One region of the Negativicoccus succinicivorans genome, then DNA from elsewhere that is predicted to be linked to it. Evidence: riboswitches for the same ligand, from Rfam matches in the RefSeq annotation. Region 1 holds a riboswitch; the other holds the start of a gene.
The links. A riboswitch is a leader RNA that binds a small molecule or an ion and turns the genes downstream of it on or off. The one in region 1 is predicted to bind S-adenosylmethionine.
Positions count from the first base shown of each region.

Region 2: it holds a riboswitch for S-adenosylmethionine, as region 1 does, so the genes downstream of both, KIB08_RS05545 (methionine ABC transporter ATP-binding protein) here and metK (methionine adenosyltransferase) in region 1, are expected to answer to the same signal.

Region 1 is NZ_JAHAJN010000001.1:161,355-176,867, forward strand. Features, by position in the region: gene priA (replication restart helicase PriA) at 1-1,996, opposite strand, end outside; gene metK (methionine adenosyltransferase) at 2,038-3,225, opposite strand; SAM riboswitch class I at 3,271-3,365, opposite strand; gene coaBC (bifunctional phosphopantothenoylcysteine decarboxylase/phosphopantothenate--cysteine ligase CoaBC) at 3,390-4,598, opposite strand; gene rpoZ (DNA-directed RNA polymerase subunit omega) at 4,598-4,810, opposite strand; gene gmk (guanylate kinase) at 4,813-5,457, opposite strand; gene remA (extracellular matrix/biofilm regulator RemA) at 5,454-5,723, opposite strand; gene dapF (diaminopimelate epimerase) at 5,704-6,576, opposite strand; gene KIB08_RS00875 (Rqc2 family fibronectin-binding protein) at 6,671-8,377, shown strand; tRNA gene KIB08_RS00880 (tRNA-Leu) at 8,692-8,780, opposite strand; tRNA gene KIB08_RS00885 (tRNA-Cys) at 8,786-8,859, opposite strand; tRNA gene KIB08_RS00890 (tRNA-Gly) at 8,864-8,938, opposite strand; tRNA gene KIB08_RS00895 (tRNA-Phe) at 8,943-9,018, opposite strand; tRNA gene KIB08_RS00900 (tRNA-Asp) at 9,035-9,110, opposite strand; gene KIB08_RS00905 (TrkH family potassium uptake protein) at 9,164-10,666, opposite strand; gene trkA (Trk system potassium transporter TrkA) at 10,668-12,005, opposite strand; gene KIB08_RS00915 (CvfB family protein) at 12,010-12,891, opposite strand; gene rsfS (ribosome silencing factor) at 12,863-13,216, opposite strand; gene KIB08_RS00925 (LCP family protein) at 13,229-14,146, opposite strand; gene yqeK (bis(5'-nucleosyl)-tetraphosphatase (symmetrical) YqeK) at 14,143-14,730, opposite strand; gene nadD (nicotinate-nucleotide adenylyltransferase) at 14,720-15,331, opposite strand.
Region 2 is NZ_JAHAJN010000009.1:12,247-27,759, forward strand. Features, by position in the region: gene ppsA (phosphoenolpyruvate synthase) at 1-1,235, shown strand, start outside; gene KIB08_RS05515 (helix-turn-helix transcriptional regulator) at 1,296-1,943, shown strand; gene KIB08_RS05520 (pyruvate, water dikinase regulatory protein) at 1,940-2,758, shown strand; gene KIB08_RS05525 (deoxyguanosinetriphosphate triphosphohydrolase) at 2,767-3,756, shown strand; gene rpmB (50S ribosomal protein L28) at 3,836-4,024, opposite strand; gene KIB08_RS05535 (MetQ/NlpA family ABC transporter substrate-binding protein) at 4,109-4,930, opposite strand; gene KIB08_RS05540 (methionine ABC transporter permease) at 4,966-5,619, opposite strand; gene KIB08_RS05545 (methionine ABC transporter ATP-binding protein) at 5,600-6,643, opposite strand; SAM riboswitch class I at 6,700-6,803, opposite strand; gene nrdD (anaerobic ribonucleoside-triphosphate reductase) at 7,080-9,230, shown strand; gene nrdG (anaerobic ribonucleoside-triphosphate reductase activating protein) at 9,238-9,774, shown strand; gene KIB08_RS05560 (transglycosylase domain-containing protein) at 10,158-12,224, opposite strand; gene rpsD (30S ribosomal protein S4) at 12,362-12,955, opposite strand; gene speC (ornithine decarboxylase) at 13,030-15,177, opposite strand; gene rplM (50S ribosomal protein L13) at 15,484-15,513, shown strand, end outside.

The sequences.
Region 1 (15,513 bases):
CATCGGTGCAGGCCGCCTGCAATGCATAATGCCCCGGATGGTATGTCTGCACAATGACGCGCCCATCACCGTCTTTACGTCCTGCGCGTCCGGCTGCTTGCACAACCAATTGAAATACCTGTTCCGCCGCATTATATTGCGGGCGATTTAATAATGCATCGATGCTTAAAATTCCGACACAGCCGACATTAGGAATATCATGGCCTTTCGCCACCAGCTGCGTTCCCAATAAAATATCGGCTTTCCCTTGTGCAAAGGTATCTAAAATTTCTGCGCGCCGCCTTGCATTCCCTGCATTATCCGTATCCAAACGCAGAACTTTCGCCCGGGGAAATGCTTCCGCTACCACTTTTTGCGCGCGTTGCGTGCCGAGTCCAAAATATTTAATCGCTTTACTGCCACAATTTGGGCAGCTTGCGGGCATCTCCCGTGCGCCGCCGCAACGATGGCATTGTAAAGTATGAGTCGGTAAATGATAGGTATAAGGCAAGTCGCAATGAGGACAGGTTAAAACATAACCGCATGTTCGACAGGAAACATGGGTAGCATAGCCGCGTCGGTTTAAAAGCAAAATAATTTGACGTCCTTGCGAAAGCATCGTCTGCATCGTCTGATACAATTCCCGTGAAAGAATGGAACGATTCCCCGCCTCCAGCTCGCTGCGCATATCGACAATATGCATTTTCGGTAAGGATACACCGCCGATACGTTCCGGGAGCAGTAGTGTAGTGATTTCGCCATTTTCAGCGCGATAATAACTTTCCATCGAGGGTGTTGCCGCGCCTAAAACGAGCGGACAATGATGCCAACGTGCACGCCACTCCGCCACACGTCTGGCATGATACCGTGTCTGCTCACTTTGTTTGTAGCTGGCATCGTATTCTTCATCGATAACAATAAGGCCGATGTCTTCTGCCGGCATGAATACGGCGGAACGTGGTCCGATTACAATATTTCCCCGGCCCGCGCGCACACGCCGCCAGTTATTAAAGCGCTCCAGCTCCGTCAGACCGCTGTGCTGACAAAAAATTTTTTCCGCTCCGAAGCGTGCCGTAAAGCGACGCACCACTTGATCCGTTAGCGAAATTTCCGGCGTCAAAATCAATACGTTCTTGCCTTTCTCTACGGCGTTAGCGGCAGCGCGCAAGTATATTTCCGTTTTGCCGCTGGCAGTGACTCCATGTAGCAAAAACGTTTCATTACGCTGTTCATTTAAGGCTGACAGAATGGATGCCCACGCTTGCTTCTGTGCCGAGGTAAGTGGAGGTAAATGATCCGGGATACCGGTATGGTCGCTGCACTTTTCGTGAGTGCTTACATAACCATTGCTTAGCGCAGATTTACGTAACGCGGCAGAAAATCCCGCAGCATTTAACTCTGCTGATGTTTGCTCCGGATGCTCTGTTAAAAAGAGAACCAGCTCCTGCTGACGAGGCGTACGCATAAGTTGTGATTGTGTGGGTTCAATGGCTGCATCCCAAACGATTTCACTCGCGAATCGCGAATCACTCAGCTGTTTTAGTTCACCTTTAATCCAGCCATTGGCAAGTGCCTCCAGCATATTGGGAAAATAATTCTTCAGAAGTTTTTGATGGTTTGTAGGAATATTCTCAGGTGCTATTTTTTTTTGTCCTGATACCGTTAAGCTATAGCGCGTTTGGCCTTTAATCGTCTTTTTATCCACTAAAAATAAACGCAATGCTTCAATCAATGGACACGCATAGTACATTGCCAACCATTCAGCAAGTGCCAGCATTTCCGATGTAAACCAGGCATTATCTCCTATTGCCTCAAAAATACTTTTCAACTCGCGCGTTGTATCCTCAAAAGTTTCCGACCGAGTCTTCCAAACGATCCCCTCTTCGTGACCGGTTCCCCATGGAACAATCACTCGCCAACCGGGAGTGATATATTCCAAATGAGCGGGAATACGGTATGAAAAACATTTTTGTAAATGCTTAGTCGGTCGGTTAATGATAATTTCAGCTACCGTCATAAACTCTCCTATGTGAAAAGAAGACGGCATATACCGTCTTCTTATAATCCTGCATCTTTACGCAATTCATCTGCTTTATCGGTGCGCTCCCACGGCAAATCAATATCCGTTCTACCGAAGTGCCCGTAGGACGCGGTCTGTGCATAAATCGGTCGTTGTAAGTCAAGATCGCGAATTATTGCTGCCGGTCGTAAATCAAAATGGGTGCGAACCAGGTCCGTGATTTTTTCATTAGGGATCTTACCCGTGTCAAAGGTGTTGACTAAAATTGACACCGGGTGCGCTACGCCGATCGCATATGCCAGCTGAATTTCACATCGATCTGCAATCCCCGACGCGACAATATTTTTCGCCACGTGACGTGCTGCATAAGCCGCCGAGCGATCTACTTTTGTCGGATCTTTACCGGAAAATGCACCGCCGCCGTGGCGAGCCATCCCGCCATAGGTATCCACAATAATTTTACGACCGGTCAAGCCGGCGTCCCCTTGCGGACCGCCAATGACAAAGCGCCCTGTAGGATTAATATAGAGCTTCGTTTTATTGTCATACAAGTTATCCGGCAAAATAGGCTTGATGACCTGCTCGATAATATCGTCACGTAATTCTGCTATCTCTACTTCGGGGCTATGCTGTGTCGAGATAACGATTGTATCAATATGTACCGGCTTACCATCCACATATTCTACGGTTACTTGTGTTTTACCGTCCGGACGCAAATACGGCAAAATACCGTCCTTGCGAACTTCCGCCAACCGTCGCGCCAAACGATGTGCTAACGAGATCGGCAACGGCATCAATTCAGGTGTTTCGCGAACCGCATAGCCGAACATAAGGCCTTGATCGCCGGCACCGATTTCGTCAAAGATGTCTTCACTTTTTTCTTTTGCTTCCCACGAGCTGTCTACACCGATAGCGATATCTTGCGACTGTTCATCAATCGATACCAACACCCCGCAAGTATCCGCATCAAATCCGTATTTCGCACGATCATAACCGATGCGTCGAATCGTCTCACGAATAATTTTATTGATATCAATGGAGCAGGATGTCGATATTTCACCAACAACGTGTACTAAACCGGTGCTGACTACTGTTTCACAGGCAACTCGTCCATCCGGGTCCTGTGCCAAAATCGCGTCCAAAATATTGTCTGAAATTTGATCGGCAATTTTATCCGGATGTCCTTCCGTTACCGATTCTGAAGTAAAGAATTCTCTTTCTGCCAAAATATTCGCTCCTTTTGCATAAAAAAATCCCTCCATGAGGGATTTCCCTCATCTTCCAGTTGCCTGTCGGATGTAGCACCGAATTGAACCGGTTGCTGTGGCTTCTACGGGCCGAATCCCTCCACCACTCTGGATGAGTACAATTATTATTTTATGATATTATGCTATTTTTTGCAAGCGTTTGCCAACTTCGCCGCCCGTTTGATGATCTCTTCCGCCACCCGGTCTTTAGTCATGATATCCAAAGATTCGTGACTGCCGTCACGATAGACAAACGTTACGATGTTAGTCTCCGTCTGGAAACCGGCGCCGGGGGCAGCCACATTATTGGCCACCAACATATCCAAATTTTTCTTGACCAATTTGCCCTTAGCATATTCCAAAACATTTTGGGTTTCCGCCGCAAACCCGATCAAAATTTGTTGCTTTTTACGTTGGCCCAGTTCATATAAAATATCAGGATTGCGTACCAGCTTGATTCGCATATCGTCGTCCTGTTTTTTGATTTTTTGAGATGCAGTTTTCGCCGGGCGATAATCTGCAACAGCTGCCGCTTTGACGACAATATCGGCAGTATCAAATTCGGCATCAATGGCGTCCTTCATTTCCCGCGCGCTATTGACATGAACGATACGTACACCGGGAACTTCCGGCAGCGATGTTGCCGCACTGACCAAGACCACTTCGGCTCCCTGGCAAGCTGCAGCAGCGGCTACCGCATACCCCATTTTGCCGCTGGAGCGGTTGGAGAGATACCGTACCGGGTCAATAGCCTCGCGTGTCCCACCGGCGCTGACAACCACTTTTTTACCTTGCAACAGACCTTGCGACGCCACTCTTTCAATGGTGGCAACGATTGTCTCTACGGCGGGGAAGCGCCCCTTACCGTTTGTACCGCAGGCCATATCCCCCGATTCCGGTTCGATGACGGTATAGCCCGCACTAGCCAACTTTTGTAAATTGCTTTGCGTAAAAGGATTTTCGTACATTCGGGTATTCATCGCCGGCACGACAACTACCGGAGCGGGTGTTGCCATTACGGTTGTCGTCAGCATATCATCGGCAATCCCGTTGGCTACTTTGCCAATTAAATTTGCGGTCGCCGGAGCCAAGACGAAAACATCCGCCAAGTTAGCCAGAGCAATGTGTTCTACATTCCAATGGGTGATTTCTCCCCACATCGTCGTCGTAACCGGCTGACCGGAAAGCTCACGAAAAGAAAGCGGCGCCACCAACTTCGTTGCGTGTTCCGTCATAATCACATGAACTTCCGCGCCATGTCGACGCAGCTCTCTAACCAAAAAAAGCGCTTTGTAAACAGCAATACCGCCGCTTACGCCAAGAACTACTTTTTTCCCTTGTAAGCGTTCCATTATCGTATATTTCCCGCCGGATGGGTAGCCGCTTTCTTGACTTTACCGTAATAAATTTCTTCTAAAGCAATCGTTGTCGGCTTTTTCTCATCAGCTTCTACCAATGCCTCCGCTCCTTCGGTGAGTTCTCGTGCTCGTTTAGCCACCATAGAAACCAAGGTATATTTACTGTCTACACGCTCCAATAAGTCATCAATTGATGGGAATACCATAACTACATAACCTCCCTGGTAATATACTTTTCAAAAATAGTATCGATTTGCTCTTTATTACGCGACAGTTTACAACGTTCTGCCACCATAATGGCGCGAACTTTATCTACGGCTTCATCCAATTTATCATTGACAACGATGTAGTCATATTGGTGCGCTAACTCGAGTTCGCCAATCACTTTCGCAAGACGCATTTGAATCACTTCTTTGGAATCAGTATCCCGAGCATACAAACGATGAGAGAGCTCCTGTAAAGATGGTGGGACAATGTAAATAAAAATCCCTTCGGGATATTTTTTCTTGACCTGCATCGCGCCTTGAATATCGATCTCAAGCAAGACCGTTTTACCTTCATGAACCAAATCAAGTACTTGCTTTCTCGGTGTGCCGTAGTAATTGTTATAAACTTCGGCATATTCAAGAAAGGCGTCTTGTTTCAACATGTTTTTAAACTTATCGACAGAAGTAAAGAAATAATTGACCCCGTCAACCTCACCTACTCGTTGCGGCCGGGTGGTAACCGAAATGGAGTAACGAATTTCCGGATGAAGCCGGCGCAGTGCATCACAAATCGTGCCCTTACCTGCACCGGAAGGACCTGAGACCACTAAAAGTACGCCTTCGTCATGTTTATACTCCGCGCTCATTCTTTTTCTTCATCCCATTCTTCGCCGAATTCATGTAACCGGTTGGCAATGGTTTCCGGCTGGATAGCTGATAGAATAATCTGCCCGCTGTCCATAATCAAAACGGCGCGAGTTTTCCGGCCATACGTTGCATCTACCAGAATACTCCCTTCGCGGGCTTCTTGGATCATACGCTTGATCGGAGCTGATTCCGGACTAATGATTGCCATCAGTCGACTGGCGGAAACCATATTGCCAAATCCGATATTAATTAATCGTACATTCATCATTGTTTTCTCCGATTCTTTTATATTCGCCACTGAATACCTCTACTGCCGGACCTGTCATTTGTACCGGTTTCCCAACACCCGGCCAAGTTATTTGCAGCCGTCCGCCGTCCAAAATTAACGTCGCTGTATTTTTCATCAGTTGGTTGGCAACAGCCGCTACCAATGTCGCACATGAACCTGTTCCGCACGCTTCCGTAATACCTACGCCGCGTTCCCAAACACGCATGCGGATTTCATTCGCAGACAAAACTTGTGCAAACTCCACATTCGTCTTTTCGCTAAATAGCGGATTTGTTTCGATCTGAGGCCCCCAATCTCCCAACGGCACTGTATCGACATCATCAACGAATGTAACAATGTGCGGATTCCCCATAGAAACACCGGTAAATGTAAGCGTCTTTCCATCAAGATCGATTTGAATATTTTGCGCAGGCTGCTCCTTATCCGCAGTTATACCGATGTCACCGCGTCGTAATTTAGGTACGCTCATGATTACGGTGACCTCTGATTCCTGCGGCGTATGGTTAATCACATCAGCCTGCATGACCCCGGTGGCTGTCAAAATACGCCAATGCTTTTTGTCCGGCTGCTGCTGTGTTGCATAGGCAGCCACACAACGGGTTACATTGCCGCACATCTCCGCAATGGTTCCGTTCGCATTATAAATCCGCATTTCTAAATCATAGTGAGAATTTTCGGGAGGTAGTATGATCGCTACACCGTCTGCGCCGATGCCGCGTTTACGATCGCATAGTTGGCGTGCTAAAGAAGGTGTCATCACCACTTCTTCAATAAGTCCGTCCAGTAAAACAAAATCGTTTCCCAAACCATGCCACTTTGTAAACTGCATACAATACCTCCATTTAAGCTATTTTACCATTTTCAGTAACTGATGTAAAATGAAGAGACTTAGCAGATATAGACGGAGGAAATGGAAGGTTTAGATGAATATTGACAGTTTGCTTTTTACAAAATGGGCTTTACTTGCAAAAGAAGAATTACAAGGCGCAAAGCTCGGCAACATTCGAATTTTAGATACATCCACGTTCAGCTTAACAATGCTTTTGCCTCGAGGTACACGCGCCTGGCAAGTCTCCTTACAATCATCGCCACGAACTTGGTGGAGTCATAAAAAGCCGGCAGGAAACAATACTCCTACCAACAATTTTTGCATGGTTTTGCGCAAACATCTGGAGGGCGCCACACTTACGGAAATTGCAGCACGCTATGGTGATAAATGGGTCACCGCCACATTTCAGCGCATTGAAGCCCAAGGAAAAATTGTCTCTAAAAAGCTCGAATTAGAACTGATTCCGAATGCACCAAATCTGGTATTAACTGTTGACGGACAAGTTATCGATGCGTTACATCGCAAACCCTCTTCGCGCCGTGATCTCGCTCCCGGTCAAACCTATAGTGAACCGCCGCACAGCGAAAAAATATTCTGGCTCGAATTGACACCACAGGAAATATTGAACTTAATCGGCGAATTACCACAGGAGCTCACTCTTACACAAGCACTTGCCACTTATTTTAACGGTTTTTCTCGTCCGTTAACCAGGCTGTTAAACACACGCTTACAACTCGTTCCGGAAATGACGTTGGCAGAGCTTTCCTCTGCGTCAAAAAAAGAGTTGATGACATGCTTGGCAACATTGCAGAAACTTTTCATGACGCAATCTAACGTATATTTTTATAAACACGGCCGCGAAGCGTGGCTGTCTCCTTTCCTATTTTGGGAATGGCAGATGGATAAAGTCGCAGAATTCTCTGATCCTAATCAGGCGTTTGCTTCTGCAGAACTTTTTTCGCAATACGAAGAACGCATCCAGCGCCTGCGCCAACGTATTCGCTCTATGCAAAAAAAGGAACGCACTAAGCAACAAAAAATCCGCCGGGAAATGGCGGAAACGGATCGTCTTGAAACTGACAAATTATACGGTGATCTTTTGTCTATTCATGCGTATTTACCACATGAATATCGCACAAAAATTACACTTCCCAATTTGCTTTCTGATCAGCAGGAAGATGTTACCATACCTCTGCGCGCGGAATGGTCGCTGGCGGAAAATGCGCAACTTTATTACAAGCGGTATAATCGTTTGAAAAAAAGAAAAACACAGGCTTTGCCTTTTTTGAAAAAATCGGAGCAGAATCTCCGGTATTTAGATTCCCTTGCGTATTTTCTTGAGGAGTCTTTGCAAGCACCGGAACTGACCGATTTAGAAAACGAATTGGATGCCTTGCGGCCTAAAAAGCAAAAGAATCACAATCATCGCTCATTAAGCACAAAATCGCAACCGCTGTCACTGAACTACGACGGCTACCGCATTGAGATCGGACGCAACAATGTGCAAAATGAAACCTTGACTCTTAAAACGGCAGGTCCTGATGACCTTTGGCTCCATGCCAAAGAAATTCCGGGTTCCCACGTTATCATCTTTGCCAATCCCGGTGAGTCCTTCACCGAGGAGGTCATTACCTATGCGGCGCAACTGGCTGCGTACTACAGCAAAGCCAAAACAGCCCCGAAGGTCGAAGTAGATTATACCTTTCGTAAATACATCAAAAAGCCACAAGGCACGCCACCCGGATTTGTGCATTATACTCACCAAAAAACGTTGCTTGTCCCACCGCAAAAAGAAAGTTAAAGAACCGTATCAATCGGTTCTTTTTTTGTAAATTCATTTTGTCCTATCGCGAAGACTTTATCAACTCTAAGAACCAATTCCTTGCTACTCGTAAAAAGTTTATATCCTTAATAATTATTTTTTTGAGCATATTACAACACGCATTATGCCATTGTGTATTCATGATACGTGCTGATGTCACCCAAAATCGTTTCTATTAAGAACTTCGGCTACGATTTTTGATTCGCAGCATATTTATTCGTGCCATTTGGCGCAACAAAAAAACCGATTCGCATGAATCGGTTTTTTTCTTAATAAATCTTATGACCAAAAATTGGTGCCGAGGACCGGAATCGAACCGGTACGAATCTCTCGATTCGACGGATTTTAAGTCCGTTGCGTCTGCCTGTTCCGCCACCCCGGCAAATGTGGAGGCGGCACCCAGAATCGAACTGGGGATAAAGGTTTTGCAGACCTCTGCCTTACCGCTTGGCTATGCCGCCACAATGGAGCGGGAAACGAGATTCGAACTCGCGACCCTCGCCTTGGCAAGGCGATGCTCTACCACTGAGCTATTCCCGCATGATGGTGCCTCAGGGCAGAATCGAACTGCCGACACGAGGATTTTCAGTCCTCTGCTCTACCGACTGAGCTACCGAGGCAAATAAAAAAGAAAAATGGCGACCCGGATCGGATTTGAACCGACGATCTCCGCCGTGACAGGGCGGCATGTTAACCACTACACCACCGGGCCGCAAGACTTACTTTGATAGTATATCGGTTTTCCTGTACAGTGTCAAGATTTCATTACAAGTAGCGTCGCTTTTTTGCATTCTGTAAACGCTTTTTATCTTTGCGCAAAAAGTTCGACCAAAAGCCGGGATGCAACATGACCAGCAATGTCAACAACTCCAAACGTCCCAACAACATGTCGACAATAAATACGACCTTGGCCCAGGGATGTGCCAATGCATATGAACCGGTCGGTCCTAAATGGCCGAACGCCAAGCCGACATTACCCAATGTGCTGGCAACCCCCGTCAGAGATTCCATAATCGGCATGCCAGTCAAGGTTACCAATAATGTCGATGTAAACAAAATCAAAATGTACAAGATGAAGAAAATAAGAGTTACCATAACTTTTTTGTTCGGTACCGCCTCCCCATTATATTTGACTACTTTCACCATACCCGGATGAATCATTTGCTGCAAATAGGCCCAAATGGCTTTACCGATATAAATGTAGCGAATCACTTTGACGCTGCCGGTCGTGGAGCCTGAACAGCCACCAATAAACATGGCAATAAATAAAATGGTTTTGGCAAACGGGGGCCAAAGATCATAATCAGCTACTGCAAACCCTGAGCCGGTTTGCATGGATGTCATGGTGAAGAATCCATCCATTAAACTCTCTAAAATCGTAGTATTTTGCTTGAAAAAGAGTGTGCTCGCAATAACTAACGCGCCTACACACAAAATGGAAATATACACTCGAAATTCGGTATCTTTAAAAATGAGGCGAAACCCTTTTTTCCACCCTAAATAATACAGACCGTAGTTACCGCCGGAAAGAACCATAAATAAAATAAAAATTGCCTGAATGACATAATTTTCTTCATAAATAAACGTTCCGGCGCTGCGAGCCGCAAAGCCGCCGGTTGCAATAATTGACATAGCATAATTCAGCGCTTCAAAAATCGGCATTCCTGCCAAACATAAGAGCCCAAACAATACGGCCGAAAAAAGGCAATAGATTCCCCACAGCGTGATGGCGTATTTGCGAATGCGCGGCATAATTTGACCATAGCCGTTAATCGCTGCTTCGGCATTAAAAAGGTTCGCTGCCTCCGGCCCTAAGCTGCGCAGAAACGCGAGCAAAAGAATAATGATCCCCATACCGCCAAACCAGTGTGTCATACTGCGATACAACAGTAACGGACGTGGCATCCCGTCGACGTCCAAAATAACGGTAGCACCGGTCGCCGTATAGCCGGAAACCGATTCAAAAAGCGCATCCACGAAACTGGGAAGTTCATTCCACATGTAGTAGGGCAGTGCGCCCACCAAGGAGGCTAAAATCCAAGTAAACGAAACCAGTACGAACCCTTGACTAAGTGAAATGGATGTGATTTTTTGACCGTTGCGGTCAATCAATATTCCCAATGCCAATGTAATTAAAGCACTAAAGAAAAGCGGCCAAATCCACTCGTTAATACAAATGCCATAGAAAAAAGGCACCAGCATAACAAGGGAAAACACCATAACCACTTTCCCTAACAAGGCACAAACGGCTTTCATCTTTTTATTCATACTATGCTTCCATATACGAAATTACCGCATCACTATATTCCGGCAGTGTAAATAGTACAATTTGATCGCCCGGCTCACACACCGTACGTCCATTTGGTACTATCGTTTCCTCACCGCGAACAATAGCTGCCAGTAAGGTTGTCCCCGGCAAATTAATTTCCGCCAACGGACGATGCACAAGAGGATTTTGCTCGGTTACTTTCAATTCCAAAGCCACCGCCTTCGAGTCCTCAAAACTACTGATGGAAAGCACTTCCCCTTTGCGAATCTGTCGTAAAATTTCGTTCGAAGTCAGTAAACGCGGCGAAAATACGATATCGATCCCCACTTGTTCCATCAAGTCTATGTATTCCGGTCGTCCGACACGTACAAGAGTTCGTTGGACACCAAAATGACGTGCCATTAATGCGACGAGTAAATTGAGTTTATCATCATCGGTCAAACAAACAATCGCATCATAATCGCCCACTTCCTCGTCACGCAAAAGATCGACATCAGTGCCGTCACCATTAATGACGATCACGTTGTCGGTTTCCGCTGAAAGGAGTTCGCAACGCTCATAATCTTTTTCGATAACTTTGACATGGTAATTGGCTTTTTCTAAAAGAATAGCCAAATTACGACCAACCAGTCCAGCACCCACCAGCAAAACATTTTGAATCCGTGTACGGGTCGTAGAGAGTTCTTCTTCAAGTCCTTCAATCGCTTGACGTTCGCCGAGAAAGAATACATTATCAAGCATTTGAAGCGTATCATCCCCGTTTGGAATGATCATACGTCCATGTCGGAAAATGCCGACGATCAGAACTTTGTCGGGAATTTCCAAATCACGAATCCGTTGTCCCAACATGTCTTCATTATCACGTGCTTTAATTTCCAAGAGTCGGACTTTGCCATTCGCAAAGTTTTCAACATCCAAGGCATTCGGCATCTTGATAATCTGCATTACTTCATTGGCTGTAACCATTTCTGTGTTAATAATGAGGTTCAAACCGAGCGATGCTAACGCCGGATTATTATTTTGCAAGATGTATTCTTTGGCACGGACACGCGCAATGGTTTGCGTCGCCCCCAACTGCTTGGCAATGTAGCAGGATAAAAGATTTACTTCGTCACGATCAGTCACAGCGACGAAAAGTTCCGTATCTTCCATGCCGATGTCCATAAGCAGACCGGGATTGGCTCCGTTACCTACCATCAGCATAGCTTCCAGATAGCTGCGAATCAAATCAATCCGCTCGGAATTTTCATCTATCAGGATGACATCATGATCTTCTTCCGATAAGCGCTGGGCAAGCGTGTATCCTACTTTGCCGGCACCGATAATCACAATCTTCATAATTCTACTCCACTAATCGTGTCTGCACATTGTCTTGGGTAATTTTTTCTTGTTTCATTAAATGCCCAAGTGCGCGTTTGAACGCACTTTTACTGAGGTTAAATTGACGACGAATGACCGTTGGATCGCTTTTGTCTGTATACGGCATTACACCGCCACGTGCTTCCAAATAAGCAAGGATCGTGGCTGCATCCGTGGCTATTGCGGTTTCTTTTTGTGCACGTAGCGATGCATTCAAACGACCGTCCGCGCGCACGAATGTAACCCGTGCCTTGACCATTTCTCCTACCAAAATCGTATGATCCCATTCATCACGATGAACAAAAACCAAATATTTTTGCGGCGTGATTCCCAATGCTCCGTCTGCGGTAATATTATAAATCGCCGCCGTTACTTCATCGCCACGCTCAATGCCCTCACTGGGTTTGGCAATGGATTGCATGGCTAAACCTACATCCATGCTCACCGCCAGTCGGCCGGATTTATCTTCGTAAAGACGGACCCAAACGCGATCACCTTCGTGAAGATTCCCTTTCATTTCGGCAAATGGTAAAAAGATACCGCGCTCAGTCCCTAAGTCAACGAAGGCACCAAAGCGTGTGCGTTGAATTACTTCAGCATATGCAATTTGCCCCGGTTGAATACGCGGTAAACGCATGCTCGCTGTCAATCTGCCTTTGGGATCATGGTACAGAAAAACATCCACAAGATCTCCCGTTTCGACCGATGTGGTTTGTTGATCATGATGCAGCAGAATATCATCCGAAGTATTTCCGGTGCCGGCATCCAAAAAGGCTCCCATTTCACCGGTACGTGCGACCCTAAGAGTGACAAGCGTATTTTCTTTTAACGTTACGTTATTGGTCGCCGCTGATTTGCTGTTCAATTTTGGCGTCTCCCCACATTGTGTCCAAGTCATAGTAAGTGCGTTCTTCCGGCACAAAGATATGGACGATAAGCGATCCGAAGTCCTGCAAAATCCAGGTTCCCTCACGGTATCCGTTTTCTCGTAAAAGCTCTACATTATTATCTGCTAACAGCTTAGTCACTTCGTCAGCCAATGCCTGTGAATGCTTTTTGTTTCCTGCATTCACCAAAATAAAATAATCCGCCAGCGTAGTAATACCGTCCATATTTAAAACTTTGATCTGTTTACCTTTTTTACTTTCCAATAAGGATACAACCTGTTCCGTTAGCTGCTTAATTTCCATATTTTCCCCTTCCTAATTTGCCATATTCGTAGTCAAGGTCTTACCAATCAACGTTTGACTACCGATCGGATCTATTTGCCAGTAATGAACTTCTCCAGCCGTTTGCGACTCCCCCGGTACGATGTAAAAAGCAACATTTTCAGGTGGTATTTTCGTCAATTCATATACCAGTTTCGCTCCGTCGCCTGCTGAAATATTACTCGTAAAATGATCCCACCCAAAATATGTATACATGTAGTTTACCCAACTATATTGTTTTTGCAGTTGTGAAAGATATGCTTTCAAAAATCGTTGTTGACGTTGAACACGCCCCAGTTCATCAGCAATAGAGTCGCGATACCGTAAGTAAGCAATCGCTTGATTACCGTCAAGCTCCTGGTAACCTTGTGCTAAACGAATAGGTGTGGTCATGCCATCGTCGTATTCCATGTTTTTTTCTACATACAGTGACACTGGACCACGCGTATCAAGCCAAGATGCAAAGTGCGATTCGTCAACTACCACATAGTAAGGAATAAAAATCTGAAATGAGCGCTCTACCTGCTCTTTTAATGCAACGATCCCGCCAACCCTATACGAATCCTTTAAAAGCGGCACGTGTCCGTCTTCGGTCGGTGATCCCATATTTGGCAAAAGTGAAATCGCAGCTGCTGTTTGTTTTTGAAAGTTAACGGCAATAAGCATAATGGTATCAGCTGTTTGCGGCTCACTTTGATCAATTCCCGTTGCCAAGATATAAATCGGTGTATCTGCCGTTCCCTGTACCAATTCTTTGGTGCCGTTGTCATGTGTTTTTTGTTGTACGAACCAATATACAGTACCGATCAAAAGCAAAAAGCACAACAACATGACTATCCATTTTAACCGTGAAAGCCAGCCTCTGCGTTTCTTACGTCGCCGTTTCGGCATCTTTATTCTTTCGTCATTCATGCTTGCTGCGTTTCCCTTATTAAATAATTACGCACATCTACTGTCGGCACATAAATTTCCTGCCCCAAATTCAATAGATGACGAATAGTCGAATCAATGCCGGCCAAGGCAGCTTTGTGCAAATCGGTTTTGGCGAGGGCACGGATCTGTTCCACACCGCTATATTCACGCATCGGCTCAATATAATCGGCTACAAATATAAGTAATTCAAGACGGCTCATTGCCACCCGTCCCGTAGTATGATACGCAATAGCGGCAAGTTCTACAGGGTCCGTAAAACCGAAGTTATTTTGAGCGTATACAGCCCCGGCAAGGCCGTGCAACAAACTGCGCATATGCCACATCATCGGCGAAATTTGTTGCTTTTGATCCGCCAACAACTCATGCATTTCTGTAAGTGACATTTCTTTCGCACAATCATGAACCAAGCCACAGCGCTCCGCCTGTTCGGGATCGCCGCCAAATTGTTGCGCCAAAACACTTGCCGTATGAGCAACTCCCAGTGAGTGACAATATCGCTTTTCGGAAAGCAATTCTTTCATTTTTTTGCGAAGTTCTTTGGTAGAAACAGTTTTAACAGTCATAAACTCTCTTTTCTGTCAGCCGGCAACGTACAGCGTCCGGTATTAAATAACGTACGGACTGCCCTGTGCAAAGACGCCTGCGCAAATCTGTCGCGGAGATTTCCAATTGTGGCGTTGCCAAATAATGGATACGCGTTTGCGCCAAATCCCCAAAGCGTTCGGTAAGATGCTCCCGGTTGACCTGGTAATGAGGCCGCAACGCGCTCACAAAATGGCATAATTCAATCAATTCATCTATGTACTTCCAAGTCGGCAATTGTTCCAGTGTATCCGTACCAACAATAAAATAGAATTCCGTACCGGAAGGATATTGCGTGTGAAAATATCGCAATGTATCTACCGTATAAGACAGTCCTTCCCGCTGTAACTCGACATCAGAAATGGCAAAATGCGGGTTATCTGCGATCGCCAAGCGCACCATCTCATATCGAAATTCATCCGGTGCGACATCTAAATTTTGTTGTTTATGCGGTGGATGCGAAGCCGGAACAAATACCACTTTGTCCAAATCATATTCTTGCCAGGCCGCTTCCGCTATTACCAGATGGCCAAGGTGAATGGGATTAAATGTCCCACCGAAAATTCCAATTCGTTGCGGCATTGTCATAAGCTATCTTCCTATCCCGAGAATTACGATCAACAGTACCAAAAAAACTATGAGTAGTATGTATTCTTTTGCATCATGACGACCTTTTTCAGTTTTGAAATGGTACTTCCAGCAAATTTTCCATTTGTGTAACATCATCGTCTTATTTGTCCTGTACTGAAAAGACAATACTTGTA
Region 2 (15,513 bases), on a different contig from region 1:
TGATCACGAAAATGACCGCGCCCGACTGGGTTCCGGCCATGAAGAAGGCGAAAGCGATTGTTACCGATGCGGGCGGCATGACCTGCCACGCGTCGATCGTTAGCCGCGAATTGGGCATTCCGTGTATTGTCGGTACGCAGAGCCGCGGCGATGCGGCGACGCAAACGATTCAGGACAGCGCGATGATTACAGTCGATGCGACGAACGGTATCGTTTATGACGGCCTGATCGAAGACCTCGTTAAACAACCGCAAGCAACGGAACAGACCGCGGCAGCGGCGGAATATTTCCCGGCGACCGGCACGAAAGTATACATGAACCTCGGCGATCCGGACTTGGCGGAAAAACACGGGCAGTTGCCGTGTGACGGCATCGGTCTGATGCGCGAAGAATTTATCTGGACCACCTTCATTCACGAACATCCGTTGTACCTGATCGAAATCGGTCATCCGGAACGTGTGGTCGACAGTTTGGCGGACGGCATTCGCAAAGTGTGCCAGGCGATGGCGCCGCGTCCGGTCACCTTGCGTTTCAGCGATTTCAAATCGAGTGAATACCGCGACCTCAAAGGCGGCGACAAATATGAACCGCATGAACCGAGCGCGCTCTTAGGCTGGCGCGGCGCGTCGCGGTATTACGACCCCACCTATATCGAAGCATTCAAATTGGAATTGGCGGCGGTTCGCAAAGTACGTGAAGAATACGGCTTCAAGAATTTGAACGTCATGATCCCGTTCTGCCGTACTGTGGAAGAAGCTCGCATTATCACCGACTTGATGGCGGCCGAAGGCTTGCGTCGCGGTCCGGACTTCAAAGTTTGGCTGATGGCGGAAATTCCTTCCAACATTATTTTGGCGGATCAGTTCAATGAATTTGTGGACGGCTATTCGATCGGCTCGAACGATCTCACGATGCTGATACTCGGTTGCGATCGCGATAACGATACCGTTTCGCACATTTACGATGAACGCAATCTGGCAGTACGTCGTGCCATTCGCCACTTGATCGAAACGGCGCATCGTGACGGTAAAACCGTTTCGATTTGCGGGCAAGCGCCGTCGGTATATCCTGACTTCACGGCATTCCTGATCAGTCAAGGCATCGATTCCGTATCGGTTAACCCGGATATGGTCAAAGCGACCAAGAAAATGGTCGCGCAACTGGAACAACGTATTTTGTTGGATGCGGTGACCGGCAAAGGTCGCGTGCCCAATCAGGAAGAACTTAAATGGTAATAAAAAAATGCCCCGTAACGGGGCATTTTTTGTATAATAGAGTTAGGTGGTGAGAACGAAGTGCTTTCGGAGAGACAGGAAAAAATCGCCGAAATGGTGCGTGAGGACGGACCGATCTCGGGCCATGCGATCGCGAAACGTCTTTCGGTAACGCGGGCAGCGTTGCGCAGTGATCTTGCGATTTTAACGATGCTGGGGATTTTAGACGCGCGGCCGAAGATGGGATATTTCTATGTCGGAAACGAATCGGATAATCTCCTGGCCGATCAAATTCGCTCGATGACAGTTTCGCAATGCTTGTCACAACCGGTTATGGTGCCTCAGGACGCGTCCGCGTATGATGCGATTGTGACGATGTTTACGGAAGACGTGGGAACTTTATTTGTCGGCACGCAACAGGAATTGGCGGGGGTTATTTCGCGCAAAGACCTCCTTAAAGCAGCTATGGGCAAACGAGAACTCACTACCCTGCCGGTGCGGTTGGTCATGACGTCCAGCAGTCGTCTGATTTATGTGGAAATGAATGACGATGTGTTATCGGCGGCCCAAAAAATGATTGATTACGAGGTGGATTGTCTGCCGGTAGTCGATGTTACGGAAAAGGCGGGCGAAAAAATCTATCGGGTGCGCGGCCGTATTTCCAAGACGGGGATGACCCGTTTGTTGGTGGATATCGGTCGAGGCAAGGGAAGAGGAGTGAAAAAATGAAAGTACCGACAATCTATGTGCTTTCGGATTCATTGGGCGAAACGGCGGAAAACGTCGCACGGGCTACGATCAGCCAGTTTGACAAGGAAGATATTGACATCATTCGGGTGCCGTATATCCGCACGATAGAGCAGGTCGAAGATGCGGTGCGCGAAGCGCAGGCGAATGAAGGCATCATTTGTCATACGATCGTCTCCGAAGAACTGCGTTCCAATTTTGAAGAGATCGCTCGGCAATACAAGGTGACATCGGTCGATATTATGGGTCCGATGTTGCGTGCGGTTGAAGTGATTGCCGGAACCAAACCGCGCATGCAACCGGGTATGGTTCACAAGCTCGACCAGGAATATTTCAAAAAAGTGGAAGCCATCGAATTCGCGGTTAAATATGATGACGGTAAAAATCCGGCCGGATTTTTAAAAGCCGACATCGTCATTATCGGTGTGTCGCGTACTTCGAAAACGCCGCTTTCCATGTATTTGGCGCATAAAAAAATCAAAGCGGCGAACTTGCCGCTGGTTCCGGAAGTGCCGTTGCCGGAAGAATTATTCCAGCTGCCTTCCCATAAAATTGTCGGTTTGATTATCGATCCGGGTAAACTCAATACGATTCGCAGCGAACGGTTAAAATCCATGGGACTTGCCGACGGAGCAAGCTATGCGGCGCTGGATCGCATTCGGGAAGAGTTGACGTATGCGCGTGAGATTATGCGCAAACTGCACTGTCCGGTGATCGACGTATCCACGAAAGCGATTGAAGAAACGGCCAATCGGGTTATGGAAATCATTGAACGCAACCGCCGTTTACACGGGTGAGGTGAACTATGCAAATCCGTGAAGTGACCGAAGAACGCGAAGTCAAATATTTAGCGACGCACGCGGCCCACAGCCGTGACGCCGTGCGTGACCGTCCGCAGGACAAGGACCCTTTGCGCACCGAATATCAACGGGATCGGGACCGGATTTTGCATAGCAAGGCGTTTCGACGCTTGAAACACAAGACGCAGGTATATATCGCGCCGACAGATCATTATCGCACGCGCATGACGCATACGTTGGAAGTGAGTCAAATCGCGCGGACGATGGCGCGCGCGTTGCGCTTGAATGAAGATTTGACGGAAGCGATCGCCTTGGGGCATGACGTGGGGCACACGCCGTTCGGTCATGTCGGTGAATTTGCGATTCGCGATCTGTTCGGACATTTTCATCATAATGAGCAAAGTCTGCGCGTGTTGGATGTGCTGGAAAAGCACGGCGCCGGTTTGAATTTGACGCAGGCCGTACGTGATGGTATTTTGAATCATACGGGACCAAATTTGCCGCAGACATTAGAAGGGCAGCTGGTTCGTTACAGTGACCGTATTGCCTACTTATGCCACGATTTTGATGATGCGGAGCGGGCGGGTATGCTCACGGCGGACGATTTGCCGCTGGAAGTGCAACGCCGTTTCGGAACGACGCATTCATCCATGATCACGGCGATGGTAAGCGACCTGGTGTATTCATCGTTGGATCGGGACTGTATTATCATGCCGGACGCCACGCAGGCGGTCATGCGCATATTTCGCGAATTCATGTTCGCCAATGTTTATCAGGCGCCGGCGCTGGTGCCGGATCGTAAACGCGGTTACCGCTTGGTACAGGAGCTTTGCCGCTACTATTTGGAAGATCCCGCGCGCTTGCCGGAGGAACATCAGCCGAACGAAATTCCGGTCGCAACGGCGGTGATTGATTATGTAGCCGGCTTGACGGACGAGTATGCGATTCGTTTATATCAAGACACGTTTTTGCCGCGCTATTGGGATGTTAAATAAAAAACCGCCTGCGGGCGGTTTTTATATATGACGAAAACAGGCATTAAAAAAACCGCCCGCAGGCGGTTTTTAGTTTGTCTTAAGGACGTTCCACTTTGCCGGAACGAAGGCACCGAGTGCAGACGTTCTGTCGCGTGGTTTGACCGTTGAGAACAACACGTACACGTTGAATATTCGGTTTCCAGGTTCGTTTCGTTTTCAAATGTGAGTGGCTGACGTTCATACCGGTTTGCGTACCTTTACCACAAACTTCGCAATAATTTGCCATTATCTACACCTCCTTGCAAGTTCCGTTATTAGCAACAGTAGTATTTTATCACAGCTGCATTCAGTTGTAAAGGAAAACCTCAAGTCAGAACGCCGGCACGAGCGCGCCTTTAAATTCTTTGTTAATAAAGTCGCGTACGGGCTCCGATTGGTAGTAAGAAAGCAGTTTCGCATACGCCGCGTTGGTTTTCGCTTCTTTTTGCACGGCCAGCACGCAAGCGTACGGCGATTCTTTCGTTTCCACAAAGCGCGCGTCGGCAACCGGGGAAAGGCCCGCTTCAAGCGCGTAGTTCGTATTAATTGCGGCGGCGTCCACGTCATCTAACGAGCGCGGCACCTGCGCGGCTTCCACTTCAAGAAATTCGAAATGATGCGGATTTTCTTTGACATCAGCGACCGTGACGGTGATATCATTCGTGCCGAGTTGAATCAGACCGGCCGACTGCAGCAGCAAGAGCGCGCGACCGCCGTTGGTCGGATCGTTCGGAATGGCTACTTTCGCGCCGTCGGGAAGGGCGTCGAGCGTTTTGTATTTCGGTGCATAGAGCGCCATCGGTAAGAGTACGGTTTTGCCGATCGAGACTAATTTGTCACCGTTGTTTTTATTGAAATGGTTCAAGTACGGCTGGTGTTGGTACGCGTTGGCATCGATTTCGCCGTTGGCGAGCGCCTGATTCGGTGTGACGAAGTCGGTGAATTCCGCCACTTTAATGACGAATCCGTCACGCGCGGCCACCGTTTTGACTTGCTCTAAAATTTGCGCCTGCGGACCTGCCGTTACGCCGACAACGAGCGGTCGTTCTTGGGTGCCGAGCATAGCGTTTGCCGGCTCTTTTTGGGTGCCGCAACCGGCCAGTACGGCCAAGCTGCAAAGCAGGAAAAATAAGACTGTCCATTGTCGTTTCATATCAATTACCCCATTTCACTATTTCGTTTTCAGAATTATTTTTTATTAACGCGTCGTGCTAAATAATTACCCAGACTTTGAATCAATTGGACAACGATGACCAATATCGCAATCGTTGCGAGCATCACATCGAGACGGAAACGCTGGTAGCCGTAGCGGATTGCGAGATCGCCCAAGCCGCCGCCGCCGATCGCGCCCGCCATCGCGGAGTAGCTGATCAAATTGACGACGACGTTCGTCATGCTGTCGATGATGGTCGGAAGCGCTTCGGGAATTAACACTTTATAGATGATTTGCAACGGGGAAGCGCCCATCGATTGCGCGGCTTCAACCAAGCCGAACGGAACTTCTTTCAGCGCCGTTTCCACCAGGCGCCCCGCAAAGGGAATTGCGGCGAGCGTCAAGGGTACGCACGCGGCGGTCGTGCCGATCGAGGAACCGGCAATAATGCGGGTCAAAGGAATAATCGCGACCATCAAAATAATAAACGGGATCGAACGCAACATATTGACGACGGCGCCGAGCGGTTTATTAATCGCGGCATTTTCCAAAATATGACCTTTATCGGTAACGAGCAGCAAGACCCCGAGAGGAATCCCGAAGAAGGCCGAGAGAAAGGAGGAAACGGCCACCATGTACATTGTTTCCCCTAAACTCTGCCATAAGAGGCTAACGATTTGCGGGGACATAACCGATCACCTCACTTTCAATGGGACACGCGCGCAGCCACGCCAAGGCGGCTTGCATTTGATCCTCACTGCCGCCCAGCGTCACAATCAGTCGACCGAATGAGGTGTCCTGAATGTAATCGATGCTAGCGTAGAGAATGCTGACTTCGAGATCAAACCGACGAATCAATGTCGCCAACAACGGCTCATCGGTAACGTCGCCGATAAAAGATAACCGAACCAGTAAATCGGCATCGGGAATCGGTGTTTGGGAAATATGCAGATAGTTTAAGTTTTCCGGAATCTCATTGCTCAAAATTGAGCCGACAAATTCGCGCGTGGTCGCCGTTTTCGGCGCGGTGAAAAGATCCGCCACGCCGCCCTGTTCGATGATGCGACCGTTTTCAATGACGGCGACGTGGTTACAAATTTCTTTGATGACCTGCATCTCATGCGTGATCAAAACGATGGTCAGGTGCAGGCGACGATTGATATCTTTCAAAAGATCAAGGATTGCTTTGGTAGTCTGCGGATCGAGCGCGCTGGTCGCTTCGTCGCAAAGGAGCACCTTCGGTCGGGAAACTAACGCACGGGCGATGCCGACACGCTGCTTTTGACCGCCGGAAAGTTGGGCGGGATAGTTGTCGCGGCGTTGCGTCAGACCGACGAGTTCTAAAATCGGCTCGATCCGTTCTTTTTGTTCCGCTTTGGAAAGTCCCGCGAGCTCTAACGGAAACGCGATATTTTCATAGACGGTACGATGACTCAGCAGATTGAAATGCTGGAAGATCATGCCGATATGTTTGCGTTCGTTACGTAATTCCTGCTCGCTCATCGCCGTCAGGTTTTTACCGTCGACCCAAACTTCTCCTTCGGTCGGCGTTTCCAGCATGTTGATACAGCGGATCAGCGTCGACTTGCCGGCCCCGGACAGGCCGATGATACCGCAAATTTCGCTTTCGGGGATATGCAGGTCGATATCTTTGATTGCGTGCACCGGTTGCGGACCGGGATATACTTTGCTAATGTGTCGCAAATCTATCATTTTCTCACTCCTTTAACCACTAAAAAACTCTTCACCAAAAGATGAAGAGCCGGTCGACTTCATCTCTCGGGATCACTCCCGCGGAATTGGCACCGTTCTCCGTGTAGAGATGGTTGCCGCGACGTCATTGGGCCGGTCCCTCGGTCACTCTGGATGAAAAGTGGTGTATTTCGTTGTTGATTAACGCTGATTATAGCACTATGAAAGAATGAATGTCAAACAGTAATTTAGAGATGACTCCTTGCGTTTTTTGTATAGGACTGTTTCAAGTAGCGTAAAATGCGACCGTTTCGGGCTTAAAGGGGATTTTAGCCGAGCGCTACATATTGAATAATCTGCTTTTAGGATTGCGCCCAGACTACAATATGTAGTATACTCAAATCTGAAGAGGCGGCTTGTGAGAAAGCCGATACAATATGAGGGAGGCAGCGGTACTATGTTGGAAGTCATCAAGCGCGACGGCGACAAAACTGTTTTTGACAGGTCGAAAATTACGATCGCGATTGAAAAAGCAATGAACAGCTCGAGCGGCGTGTATGAAATCGGTCAGGCGGACAAAATCGCCTGGGAAATCGAACAGGAAGCACGTCAGCAGGAAAAGCCTTTAACGATTTATGAAATCGAAGATAAGGTCTATTATAAACTCATTGAGAACCACAATCCGGCAACGGCTCGTGCGTACGAAAACTATAAAGCGGTACAGGCATTCAAACGTCATGAAAATACAACCGATGAAAGTATTTTCGGTTTATTAAATAAAAGCAATATCGCAGTCTTGGATGAAAACTCCAACAAAGACGCGCAGGTCGTTTCGACGCAGCGCGATTTGATCGCCGGCGAAGTATCGAAAGATATCGCCCGCCGCAAACTGATTCCCGCCGATATCGTGCAGGCGCATGACAGCGGCGCGATTCACTTCCATGACATGGACTATATTATTCAGCCGATGTTCAATTGCTGTCTGATCAATTTGGAAGACATGCTTACCAACGGCACCGTCATTAACGGGAAAAAGATCGATTCACCGAAATCGTTCCAAGTCGCCTGTACGGTAACGACGCAGATTATTGCGCAGGTCGCCAGCGGCCAGTACGGCGGACAGAGCATCAACGGCATTGATCGGATTCTGGCGCCTTTCGTGCGTAAATCGTTCAATAAAATTCTCAAGAGCGTGCTCGAAGAACAGCGCGACATTTATGAAATGGAACCGGATCAGGAGAAAGCGGAAGCGATTGCTTGGAAACGTACCCGTAAAGAAGTAAAAGACGGCATTCAGACGATCCAGTACCAGATCAATACCTTGATGACGACCAACGGCCAGGCGCCGTTCGTTACGTTGTGCATGTATTTCCAACCGGATTACGAATACGCCAAAGAAGCGGCGATGATTACGGAAGAAATTTTGGCGCAGCGTTTAGAAGGCGTCAAAAACGAGCAGAATGTCTACATCACACCGGCATTCCCGAAACTCGTTTACGTGCTCGATGAGCACAATATCGCGCCGGACGCGCCGTACTACTATCTCACGGAACTCGCGGCGAAATGCACCGCGAAGCGCATGTATCCGGACTATATTTCCGCGAAAAAGATGCGCGAAAATTATGAAGGCAATGTTTTTTCGCCGATGGGCTGCCGCTCCTTCCTGCGCCCGTATAAAAACGAAAAAGGCGAATACGTTTGGGACGGCCGTTTCAATCAGGGCGTCGTTTCACTGAACTTGCCGCAAATCGGTATTTTGGCGGAACATTCGGAAGAAAAATTCTTTGAAATTTTGGAAAAACGTCTGCAACTTTGCTACAAAGCATTGATGTTGCGCTATGACTTCTTGAAAGATGTCGTGAGCGACGTGTCGCCGATTCATTGGCAGTATGGCGCGATTGCTCGCCTCAAACCGGGTGAAAAGATTTATCCGTACTTGCAGAATACGTATTCCACGCTTTCCCTCGGCTACATCGGCGTGTATGAAGCGACCAAACTCATCACCGGCGAATCGCATACCGGCGAAAAAGGTCACGCGTTCGCCGCGCGCCTGATGCGCCGTCTGCGTGAAGCGGTCGATACCTGGCAGGAACAGACCGGTTTGGGATTCTCTCTGTACGGCACACCGGCGGAAAGCCTGACCAACCGTTTCTCGTCGATTGACCGCGCGCGTTTCGGCGAAATCGAAGACATTACGGATAAAGGTTACTACACCAATAGTTACCACGTGGACGTACGCGAACCGATCAGCGTCTTTGATAAATTCTGTTTCGAATCGGAATTCCAAAAACTTTCGACCGGCGGCTGCATCTCGTATGCGGAAATTCCGAATATGAGCGGCAACGTCGATGCGGTACTGACGATGATGCGCTTTATTTACGACAATATCTGCTATGCGGAATTTAATACCAAATCGGATTACTGTCATGTCTGCGGCTTTGACGGTGAAGTCAAAGTCAATGACGACATCCAGTGGGAATGCCCGCGTTGCCACAACACCGATCGCAATCTGTTGACTGTCATCCGTCGGACATGCGGTTACCTCGGTGAAAACTTCTGGAACGAAGGTCGCACGAAAGAAATCCGTGACCGCGTCCTCCATATCTGAGGCGCGCATGCGTTACGGACAAATCCGGCACTACGATATTGCCAACGGTGAAGGCATTCGGACAAGCATTTTTGTCACGGGCTGCACTCACAATTGTCCGAATTGCTTCAACGTCGAATACCAGAATTTTCAGGCCGGTAACCTTTGGACGGACAAGGAAACCGCGACGGTGGTCGACTACATCAATGACCCGAATGTGGCGGGTCTGACCCTTTTGGGCGGCGAGCCCATGCAAAATGTCGAGGGACTGATCGAGGTCGTGCGCGCCGTGCGGGCGGCCCAGCCGCAAAAAAACATTTGGGTGTATTCCGGCTACACCTGGGAAGAGATTATCAGTGATCCCGTTCGATTATCGCTTCTGCGTCTGTGTGACGTGCTCGTTGACGGGCGTTTCGTGGACGCGTTGCGCGATCCCGCGTTGCGTTTCCGCGGCTCGTCAAATCAGCGCGTCATCGCGATCGGAGAATCTCTTTTGCAAGGAAAAGTAGTATTGCATCGGGATATTCACACGCATCGTCCGATTACGACGACAGCGGATACTTAATCAAAAAAAGACGGCTTTCGCCGTCTTTTTTGTTGTGAGAATAAAAATATCTGGTCATAAGAAGTTATTGAGCAATACGAGTGAATTTACGCTTTTCAAGTGCTTTACCGATAACGAATGATGAAGCGCAAAAGCGCAACGAATCAAAAAGCTCTTGAGGATCATCAAATAACAGTTTGTCCCTTGCCTTCTTTGTGCTATAATAAACGCGCATAGAATGGTGGCACGAACCATATATTCTAGTTGGAAACGTGTGATAGGATACTAGATCAAAAAAGGCGCTATTTTTCAATAGCGCCTTTTTTCTTGCTGTATGTACTACCTGAAACTCTTTGAATCCATTTATAAACGCTCAGGTCAAGGAGCTCTTTACGAAAAGATTTTTACTCGTTGCCCGCGCCTTTCACTTTTCCGGGCACGCGTTCCGGTGTTTCATCACCGTCGTCGTTATCACTCTTAGCGGATGATTTTTTATCTTTCTTTTTGCCGTCTTTATCCTTCTTGTCTTTATCTTCGTCTTTTTTGTCAGATTCCGAGGCCGGCTGGTAAAAACCTTCCGCGGCGATTCCCTCGACACCCGCCGGCGTCGGGAAACTATTGGCCGGCATGTCGGCGACGGCCGCATGCATAAAGTCACGCCAGATGGCCGCCGGAACGGTACCGCCCGTCAATCCCTGCAAGGTTCCGTCAAAGTCATCGCCGATCCAAACGGCCGCGGCGACGTCCGGCGTATAGCCGACAAACCACGCGTCTTTACTTTCGTCTGTTGTACCGGTTTTACCGGCCATGGGACGACCGATGTACGCATTGCCGCCCGTGCCGTGCAAGACGGCGGATTCGAGCATATTCGTAACAATGTACGCCGTTTTTTGACTGATGACCTGCGTGCCTTTAGCGGTATTTTCTTCCAATACATTACCGTTGCGGTCCACAATCCGAATGATCGCCAGCGGTTCCATATGCACTCCGCCGTTGGCCAGCACGCCGTACGCCGATGCCATATCGAGCGGAATGACGCCTTGCGTTAACCCGCCCAAGGCGGCGGCCAGGTTCTCATCATTGTTGCCGCCCTTGAAGACGAGCGTGCTGATGCCCATGTTTTCTGCATTGGCGAGGATATTATGCATGCCGACTTCCTGCGCGATTTTGACGGCCGGCACATTGACGGAATTCATCAAGGCCTGACGTAATGTCATTTTACCGCTGAATGTACGGCTGTAGTTTTGCGGACTCCAACCGGCGATTGTGACCGGCGAGTCGTCGACGATCGTGCCCGGGGTCATGCCTTTTTCCACGGCGCTGATGTAGACGAAGGGCTTAAATGCCGAGCCCGGCTGACGCACCGCTTGGGTGGCGCGGTTGAAATGGTCCGTGCCGCGTCCGCCGACCATCGCTAGAATATGGCCGTTGTGCGGATCGATGGCGACGATAGCGCCTTGCGGTTGCCGCAAGCCGTTGGCGTCGGTGTAGAAGTCCGGCAGATTCGCTTCCAGCGAGCGTTCCGCCGCTTCCTGCATATCCAGATCCAACGTCGTGTAAATTTTCAAGCCTTCTTTATAAAGCGCTTCCGCATCGTACTTGTCGCTGATCAGCTGCTCGATGTAGCTGATGAAATAGGAAGCGCGGGAGCCGCGAATCTGTTTCAGGCTTTCCTGTGAGCGCAAGCCCAAATCGGCCGCCTTGGCGGCGTCCGCGTCTTCTTGCGAGATGAAGCCGTACTTGGCCATCTGATTCAAAACCGTAGCCTGTCGCGTTTTCGCCGCTTCCAAATTGCTGAACGGGGAGTAGTAGTTAGGACTTTGCGGTAAACCGGCCAGGAGAGCGCATTGCGCCAAATCCAGTTCGCTTACCGGTTTACCGAAATAAATATTGGCCGCTGTCTGAATCCCGTAGGCGCCTTCACCAAAATAAATCTGGTTCATGTACATTTGCAAGATTTCGGGTTTGGTGTATTCGCGTTCGATCTGCAACGCCAAAATGGCTTCCTGGAATTTACGCTCCAAAGTCCGATTTTGCGTCAGGAATGCGTTGCGGGCCAGCTGTTGCGTAATGGTACTGCCGCCTTGCGCGATGCCGTTGTGCGTGATGTTGGCAAAGATCGCGCGCATGATGCCGCGGGGATCGATGCCGTGATGATCATAAAAACGGATATCTTCCGCCGCCAAAAAGGCATGCTGCAAATTCTCGGGGACCTGATCCAGCGAAACCGGTAACCGGTTTTCCTCCGCATGAATGGTCGTAATCAGGCGACCTTTGATGTCAAAAATCTGCGATGACGCCGCCGGGGTATCCGTTTGCTGCACATCGGGCAAATTGCTGATGGTAGCGCCGATAAATCCGCAACCGGCGCCCAGAAAAATGACCAGCGCGATAATCGCGGCGATAATGAGCGTACTTTTATTTGCACCGCGCTTTTTCCGTTTCCTTGCGCGCGCGCTCGAATGTCGCATAAATGCCTCCTTTTAATTATTCACATTTTTATTTATTATACCATTAATGGCATCTTTTATAAATTGCAGATCAAGGAGAGGAAAATATACTGTCAACAATAAAAAACCTCCCTTTGCAAGGGAGGTTTTGCCAATTCTTACTTGTTGTACAATTCGACGATGAGCGTTTCGTTGATGTCGTTCGCGAACGGCAATTCTTCACGCAGCGGGAGACGGGTGTAAGTGCCTTCCCATTTGTCGAAGTTCTTTTCTATATAAGGCAGCTCGAAGGAACGAACTTCCTGGAAGCTGGCTTTGAACATTTCATTGGCACGTTGATCTTCTTTCAACGAGATGACCTGACCCGGGGTTACGTTATACGACGGGATGTCAACGCGTTTGCCGTCAACGAGGATCAAGCCGTGGTTCACCATCTGGCGAGCCTGACGGATCGAACGCGCGAAGCCGATGCGATAGACGAGGTTGTCCAGGCGGCTTTCGAGGAGGAAGAGAAGGTTTTCACCGACGATGCCTTCCATTTTACGCGCTTTGACGTAGTAACGGTAGAACTGACGTTCCAATAAATTGTAGATCGCTTTAACTTTCTGTTTTTCCAAGAGCTGGGTGCCGTATTCCGAGATTTTACGCGGGCGGCGCTCTTTGGACTGCCGTTTTAACGCTTTCGGATGACCGTAGATGTTGAGGTCAAACCGTCGGCTCGCCTTAAAACGTGCGTTCCGATTTGTTGCCATGCAATCACTCCTTTACAAATTTGGCAATAGCTTGTTTACAAGCTTTACAAGTGTACCATGAATATTGTTTCGTGTCAATCATAAATTGCACGTCGGGAAGGTTTGGGCGGCGCTTCATACACATACGCGTACAGTTCCGGCGCGCCGTCGCCGCGTTGGCGCTGATGCACGCCCTGAATTTCGGGGGCGAATCCCGGCAGGGCTTGCATCGCGCGTTCGAGAACCGTAAAGTATTCGACGGCGGTTTCCGTCCAACGTTCCCCGGCGACGATGGTGAAAATGCCCGGCGGATACGGCAGCGCGCCTTCCAATGCGATTTCGCCCGAAAGTTCGCGAAGCGGCAGCGCGCGCGCCTGATTGCGGCGGAGCGCAAGCGTGGCTTCGGCGGCGGACAGGGCGACCGGCGGTAAATATTCAGCCGCGAACAGCTTACGTTGTAATTGGCTGACGTTCGCTTCTTTGTAAAAATCGTGCAGTTTTTGGCACAACCAGCGAATCGATCGCGTGCGGTAAATATCCGGATAGGCTGCCGCCACGCGGGGCAGCACATCGGCGACGGGGGCGTCTTCCTCGATGGCTTTTTCCAGCTGCACGAGCAAATCGACCAACCGGCTCAACTTGGCGGGAGATTCCGCCGGAGTGATCAAAAAGAGCAGCGAGTTCAAATCGCTTTTTTCCGGCGTCATGCCGTGCTCCTGCAGGTAATGCGAGACGATACTGCCCGGAACGCCGAATTCTTCATACGTGCCGTCGCGAAGGGAAATACCCGGAGTGTACAATAAAATTTTGCAGGGGTCGAGCGCGTATTGCTCTTTGGCAAGGCCGCTGAAGCCGTGCCAGGACGCGTTGGGATCGATGACGAAATAGCGGCGATCGGAGATGATCACGTCAGTCGGGATATCTTGCCAGGGAGTACCGTCAACGGTCGGCGGCACAAAGGGTTGGAAATATCGGCAGCGTTTCAATATTTCTTTTTTGGCATCGGTCGCTACGGTGGCGGCATCGCGCCAAAGTTGTTCGCCGTATGGGGCTTCATGGATTTTCGCATTCATATCGAGTGAAGCGAAAAGCGGATAGTTCGGTGACGTCGACGCGTGCAACAAAAAGGCGTCATTGAAACGGTCGTGATTGACGTGCCGCGCCTGATCCTTAATGTGATTATCCTTTTTATGAATCTGCGAAGTTTGCGCAAATCCCGCTAACTGTTTGTGCACGGATTGCGTCACCAAAATCCCCGGATCGTTCGGACCGAGCTCCAAGGTGAGAGGACTCATCGGCGCGAGTATGGGCAAAAATTGTTCATAGCCGACCCAGGCGCAATCAAATAAAATGTAATCGCATAGTTGGCCGACGCTTTCTACGATTTGACGGGCGTTGTACAAAATCCCGTCGTACGTGCCGAGTTGAAAAATACCGAGACGGAACGGTCGCGGCAGATCCGCTTTAGCGGCAGCGATTTTACGGATACGCTCCCGCAATGCGTTTTCTTCCAGCGCGGCCGCCGGCATGCCGCCGATAAAACCGTACGGATTGCGCGTGGCTTCCAAATACACCGGTGTCGCGCCGGCGAGCACCAGCGCGCCATGGTGCGCGGATTTATGATTGTTGCGATCGAAAAGCACCAGATCGCCGGGAGTCAGCAGCGCCGTCGCGCAGACTTTATTGGCCGTTGAGGTACCGTTTAAGACGAAGTAGGTACGGTCGCTGTGAAACACTTCGGCCGCATGCTGCTCCGCCGCCGCGGCGAAACCGTCGTGGGTCAACATGTCGCCCAGGTAACCGTCCGAAGACGAAAGGTCACTGCGGAAGGTATTGGCGCCGTAAAAATCATAGAAGAGACGACCGGCGCGCGTGCGGCGGAAAAATTCGCCGCCGTGATGGCCGGGGGTCGCAAAGGATGTCTGATCGCCGTCGGTATAATCAATCATCGCGGCGACAAAAGGCGGCAATAAACCTTGTTCAAATCGTTTCGCGGCCGCGAGTACCACTTCGCTCACTTGGTCTTTGCACAGGCGTATAAAATGCGGCGCGTCACTGTCCACAATAAAACGAGGCAGGTCGTCGACATCTTGAAAGCGACGGGCGATCGACTGATCCTTCGCGCTTAAGACAACGGCCGCGAAAGCGTCGGGATCCGCCTGCGCCGGATTGACAAAAGTAACGGCAGCGGAGGCAAATAACTCTCGCAGTGCGGGACTGACAGCAAGTTGGGAAATAATCATACGAGCCTCTTTTCTGTAATGGTAGAAAAATTTGCTTTCATTGATACTGGAAAATTTACCGCCGGCGCAAAATCGCGCCCATGCGATAAATAAAAATCTGCGTGGCAAAGTTTTTACTCGGTCATAAAAATTCGTTATTATATTTACATTATTATGAAAACAGCAGGAATACGAGTTTGTAATGAAAATTTCTTGACAAACAGGATCCTAACGCTTAAAATAATACGAGTGAACTTTTGTCCTACCCATTAGCCCCGGAAAGGATAACCGTTTACGTTTCGATTTTGATAAGGAGGAATTCTACGCATGAAAACTACGTTTATGGCCAATCCGAGC